2 regions of the Zunongwangia sp. genome follow, and region 2 is predicted to be linked to the other one. Evidence: riboswitches for the same ligand, from Rfam matches in the RefSeq annotation. Region 2 holds a riboswitch; the other holds the start of a gene.

Region 1 (3,193 bases), on a different contig from region 2:
TTTACTTCAAAACCATCTAATTTATCCCAATTTGCATTTTTTACCCCTAGATTTTCAGCAGGAACAAACTCTGTATTGAATTGATAGCCGTATTGCTTTTTAGCTTCTTGATTAGCTTTGTAAATCTTTTTTAATTGATAGCTTAGAAAGTCTTTATATTCTTTGGAGTTGGTAGCTTTAATACCTAAACTTTCGGCAGCTTCAACCATACCATTAATTCCTATAGTTAGAAATTGCTTGTTAAGATCTATAAAACCGGCATCGTAAACAGGTAGCATTCCTGCAGCTTGGTAGCGCTCCATTAATTTTCGGTAAGCCACCTGATATTTATGAATTTTTTCTACTTCTGTAGTTAAGTTTTTACCTTGTTGTAATAATCTATTTACATTCATGGTAATAACATTAATAGAGCCGGTAGCTACTCCACCGGCTCCTAAAGAATAGCTAAATGTGTTTTTACCAATTTCGTTCCGTAAACGGCAGCAAGAAGCTAAACTATCGGCACTTTCAGATTGGTAAATAAAGAATGAATTTCCATTACTTAATTCTTCAGCACAAAAATCAGCAAATTCAGTATCGGCGGGTTCTTCATCTTCTATAAGCATAGCTGCTGTTATTACCGGAAAAGTAAGCAGTGCTTTATTACGTTCTTTGTTAAACCATTTCATAAAAAAGACCTGTAGTTTTTTTAAGCTTTCCCATGCTGGTTTTTCGAAATCCGGAAATACAAAATCACCAAACATGCTTTCGTAATATTTCTCGTCGTAAATTGAAATATTCCAAAAAACAGATTGATATCCTCTAGCAGCAGCAGGCTGGTTAATGGCGTACACCACATGCTGAAGGTGATTCTCTATAGTTTTTGTATTTGTTTCTAAGTAGTTTTTTCCATAATCTTTCCTTGCGAAATAATCGAAATACAATAAAAATTCTACTGTAGCGAGCGCACCTGCAAATTGAGAGCTAATGGCAAATACTAAATTTACAAATTCTCCACAATAGCTTTCTAAGTGTAAAGGTGCTTTACTTTCACCTCCAATTTTAGTAAGCCCATCTAATAAAAACGGATACATGTTTATAGAAACACAATAGGGCTTTAGTGATGTTTCATCGTGAACATAAATTTCATGATTTTCGATTTGGCGTATATATTCGTTAGCTAAAGTTTCATCGTATAACTCGGCTATTTGATTTTTAATGAGTTGTCGATTTACCTGAATGTTAATGTCTTTATTGAGCTCGGCTTCCATAGTAGCTATATTTTTGGAAGTAACATTTGCATTGGCATCAACACTAGACCCATCGGCTGCATTTTGTGCAGAGATATACTCTTCTATAAATGCTATTTTTTTATCTACTTGTTTAGGAGTTAATCGTATCATGACGCTATAAATAAGTGGTTAAGTTTTTTTCCAGTAGCTACTTCTATAAATTTTTGGTTCGTATTAGGATTTGATAATCCGCCTAACGAAGGATTCCAAGGCCCAGTTTTAAGCCAAGTTAATTGTTGCAATATAGAATCGGGGATAGCATTGTAGCCTGTATATAAACAGGTTTTATAATTAAAGGTTTTTGCGATTTTTAAAAATTCTTCCAAATCTTTAGGAAACCATTCGCCACCCATAAATAGGACGCAAGTTGCAAAACCTTTGTATTGTTCGAGTATATTTTTATAAATATCGGTAGTTAGAAGTTCTCCATTATTCTCTTTCCATAAATAAGGAGAATGGCACCCCTTGCATTTTAAAGGGCAACCAGTAATACTGAAGCAAATACTTACTTCACCAGGTACTTCTTGTAGCACAATTTCTTTTTGCGCAAACTTCATAAGCCTTGTTCACTAATCTGATTTTTATTCAGAAAATTAATAGTCAGTGTTTATTATAATACAGTAACTTTTTACCCGAAAGTTCTATACTAGTATAGTAAGGCAGGTCTTCTGACTTTGCATGTTGGCGTCTTCCCACCTTAATTAGATAGTGACTATGTGGTGCCGTTTAAATTGCTTACAGCTGCGGGAACAGTTTTAGATTTTCACTAATATTCCCTTTTAATTTTGAGCTACAGGAAGCAGTTCAAAAACCTTACTTCATATTTTATATTAAGAATTTCTGTGTTAAGTTCGAAACCAAAAATTCTATCTATAAATTACTCCTAGAGATATCTCTTAAATAATTTATTTAGCTTAAAAGTACAATAGATTTTTCTGAAGTAGAATCAGAAAATCACCAAATTATAAACCGGTTATCAACAATTTTAAATCTAATTTTTAAACACTTGTTTTAGTGTTTTTTATGAAAGATTATGATTTTATTTTTCGTGACGTAATTATATTAAAATAAGCTATTGGAAAAAATAAAAAATAGAGGAAAACCTATTAATAAATTTTCTCGTGTAAATAGTTAATATCTATCTGTTTTAAAACATGTATTATACGTTGTATTGTAAAATTATAATTACTTATTTTTAAACTTAGAGAGTGCATTTTTGGTAAAATCGGATAATACCAATTCACCACTTATCGCTGCATTTTCTACCAAAATAGTAGCCCAATTTTCGGTACCCTTCCACAATAATTTTTTCATTTCGTGCAAGGCTTCAGGATTATAGCTGGCTAATTTTTCAGCAAAAATTTCAATTTCTTTATCCATGTCTGTTATAGATTCAAAAACACGAGCATATAAGCCTTTTTCTTTTGCCCAGTATGCATTTTTCCAATCTTGAGCAGCGAGAGTTAATTCTGCTAATCCAGAAACTCCTATTTTTCGCTCTACAGCAGGAGCAATTACAAATGGACCAATGCCAATACTTAATTCGGAAAGTTTAATAGAAGCAGCTTCGGTTGCCATAGCATAATCGCAGGCAGCAATAAGGCCTACACCTCCACCAACTGTTTTTCCTTGAATTCTGCCAATAATCAATTTCTTACATTTTCGCATGGCGTTAAGAACTTTTGCAAAACCGGAAAAAAATAATTTTCCTTGTTGCATATTTTCGATAGTCAATAACTCATCGAAGGAAGCTCCTGCACAAAATGCTTTTTCACCTTCAGATTTTAAAACGATAACAGCAACCTCTTCGTTATCAGATAATTTTTCGAAAGCATTAGCTAAACGATCTAGCAATACCGATGGAAAACTGTTACTTGCCGGATGGCCAAACTCAAGATATGCTACGTTGTTGATAATGTTAG
Region 2 (3,193 bases):
AAGCAAGCTATAATCGAGACTTTCCACTTGCCACTTAAGGCATCCATTGTATCGTGAATAGCTCTTATTTTTTGGGAACAATTCTGAATTGTTGGTATTTTAATTTCTTTTACATCTTCCATAATAAGTGGTTACTTAAATGTCACTGTTACTTTTTGTCACAAAGTTACCAAATTAAAGTATATATTGTAAATTTGTAAAAAAATTGAAACTAATGAGTTTACTGGATAATTTAAATTGGCGTTATGCCACAAAAAAAATGAACGGTACAAAAGTACCTCAAGAAAAATTAGATTATATACTAGAAGCGGCACGTATGTCCCCTTCTTCTTCTGGATTACAACCTTATAAAATTATAGTAATTTCTGATAAAGCTTTATTAGAAAAAATAAAAGGAATTTCTTGGAACCAAAGCCAAATAACAGATTGCTCCCATTTACTAGTTTTTGTTGCTTGGGATAAGTATACCAATAAGCGTGTAAGCGACGTATTTAATTACACAATGGATGAACGCGGATTGCCACATAGCACCATGGATGATTATAAAGCGAATATTTTAAGCTTATACGAACCTTTAGGTGAAGAATGGCAAGCCCACCATGCTTCTAAACAAAGTTATATTTCGTTTGCAATGGCTATTGCTGCAGCTGCCGAGCAAAAAGTAGATGCTACCCCAGTTGAAGGCTTTGTTCCTGAAAAACTAGACAAACTCCTAAAACTAGAAGGAAGCGGATATAAAAGCACCTTACTTTTACCACTAGGATACCGAGAAGAAAGTGAAGATTGGTTAGTAAATATGAAAAAAGTTAGAACCCCAAAAGAAGACTTTATTACTGAAATGACTATTGAAGATGCGGCTGATTTTGATGAAGCTCCTTCAGGTAAAACAATAGGCTCTTTACCAAACAAATAATAAGTTAATCTACTTATTGTATTAATCCTAAAAACTAGGTATCTAAAATTTAGAACCTAATTTTTAGGATTTTTTTTATAACGAAATCCCTTTAAAACGAATCATTTTTTATTTTAATAGTAGTTATTCGTTTTCCTATTAATTTTACCTAATATTGCCTAGATTTTTGGTTACAATTTTTTTGAAATTGTATTAAAAGGGAATCCGGTGTAAATCCGGAACAGTTCCCGCTGCTGTAAGTCTCTTCCGCTATATTCGGAAATAATCTTTTTACTAGTAAAACCACTGTCTATTTTAAGATGGGAAGGTGTAAAAAAGAGAGATAAGTCAGAATACCTGCCTAAAATCACAAAAAACAAAACTTTCGGGAGTTAAGGTTTTGGGTGTATATGTTTAATGGTATTCTACCCTATTCCCTCCTATTGTTTTGTTTGGTAACTATTAATTAATTTCAAACCTTAATACTAAGCAAATGCAACAAAAATTATCTTTTTATTTATTAGCTTCGCTTGCAATCGTAAGCTTTTTCTCTTCGTGTAGCGACGAAGATGAAATTAATATCCCTATGGAATTTGCTACTCCCACTTACCCAGAAAATCAGGAAATACTATTAGGCGAAACTATCAATTTACAGCCTGAAATTCTTAACCTTCCGTCACAAACTAGCTTTAGCTGGAAACTTGATGATGAAACTATTGCCAAAAAACACGAATTAAATTATACACCAGCTGAGTCCGGCACTTTTTCGCTTAATTTTATAGCCATAGCCGAATACGATACGCTTTCGAGAAACTATCAGGTAATCGTAAACGATCCTTACAATTTATACGTTCGGCCAAAAACCGAAAGTAGTAGCGCTTATATTTCTGAAATCATAGAATATAAGCCGGCTCCCAGTCAATACATAAATGCTAGTTATGGTACGTTAGAAGATGCTCAAAAATTAGTAGGCGGAAAATCAGGTATGGTATCATTAGGAGCTTGGGGAGGCTATGTAATTTTTAGTTTTGATCATACTATTGAAAATCGAGAAAACGAGAAAGATTTTGTTGTGTACGGAAATGCCTTTAATGGCTCATCGGAACCGGGAATTGTACAAGTTTCTTTCGATACTAATGGAAACGGATTACCCGACGATACTTGGTACGAACTAGCCGGAAGCGCACATACTGCTGAAGAAACATTATCTAATTACGAAGTTACTTACACCAATCCTGGAGAATATGCAAACGTACCTTGGGTAGATAATCAAGAAAACAAAGATAGCGTAATGGTTAATAGTAACCATACTCAAAACTATTATCCGCTGTTTATCGAGGAACAAGAAAAAGTAACATTTACGGGAACAAGAGTTTATCCTACTATAAACTACAATAGGTTTGTGACTATAGATGCGTTAGAATGGGGCTACGTTGATAATTATGATGAAGATTACGCCACTTACGGAGGGAACGCAATGGAATTAGATTGGGCTGTAGATGCTGATATGAATAACGTTTCTCTAAAAGGTATAGACTTTATAAAAGTGTATACTGGAGCACAAGGAAATGCAGGTTCGTTAGGTGAAATTTCTACTGAAATAAAAGGTGCTGCCGATCTTTCTATGGCAGAATAACTCTAAGTTTCACAACGGCTGAACCCTTATAATTAGAGGAAAAATCAATGATTTTTCCTCTTTTTTTATACTTTTGTTAAAAATTTTAACATCTCAAACCGTTTTACAAAACATAGTTATTTAATAATAAACAACTTACAATAAAACCAATATTAAACTTAACACTAAGCATTAACAAATAATTACAACAATAACCTATATTAAGTTAACTAATCAATCAAAAAATGAGAATTTTTAGAATTATTATGTTGCTACTTTTAGTAGCTACATTAACAAATTGTGCATCGGGTTATAAACCTATTTCTCCAAAAAACATCAACTATCTTTCTACTAACCTATCAGATAGTGTTCGGCTAGATTATAAATATGGCTTACTCAGAAAAAAATATGCTAAAAAAGAATTAAAAAAAGGGGTAAAACTTGTTGCTATAAAAATAACGAACAACTCTAACAGAGATTTAAAATTTGGTAGAGATGCTAAACTAACTTACGAAAGTGGGGACCAAGTTTACATTATGGAAAATCAAGAAGCTTTTAAAACACTAAAACAAAGCCCTGCATCGTATTTGTGGTATCTTTTACTAACGCCTTTAAATGTTTACACTAGTAAAACAGAAACCTCTAACAACGGATATTACGAGGAAAGCTCAAGCTCTGCTTTCCCG

What was found. Region 2 has a riboswitch for cobalamin ahead of ACN0WI_RS05120 (hypothetical protein). Riboswitches for the same ligand answer to the same signal wherever they lie in the genome.
Region 1: another riboswitch for cobalamin. It lies ahead of nrdG (anaerobic ribonucleoside-triphosphate reductase activating protein); the one in region 2 lies ahead of ACN0WI_RS05120 (hypothetical protein).

The regions. Positions count from the first base shown of each region.
Region 1 is NZ_JBLXIB010000002.1:384,020-387,212, reverse strand. It holds gene nrdD (anaerobic ribonucleoside-triphosphate reductase) at 1-1,382, opposite strand, end outside; gene nrdG (anaerobic ribonucleoside-triphosphate reductase activating protein) at 1,379-1,828, opposite strand; cobalamin riboswitch at 1,912-2,102, opposite strand; gene ACN0WI_RS04555 (enoyl-CoA hydratase/isomerase family protein) at 2,457-3,193, opposite strand, start outside.
Region 2 is NZ_JBLXIB010000003.1:60,753-63,945, forward strand. It holds gene ACN0WI_RS05110 (winged helix-turn-helix transcriptional regulator) at 1-122, opposite strand, end outside; gene ACN0WI_RS05115 (nitroreductase family protein) at 215-913, shown strand; cobalamin riboswitch at 1,064-1,272, shown strand; gene ACN0WI_RS05120 (hypothetical protein) at 1,386-2,528, shown strand; gene ACN0WI_RS05125 (hypothetical protein) at 2,753-3,193, shown strand, end outside.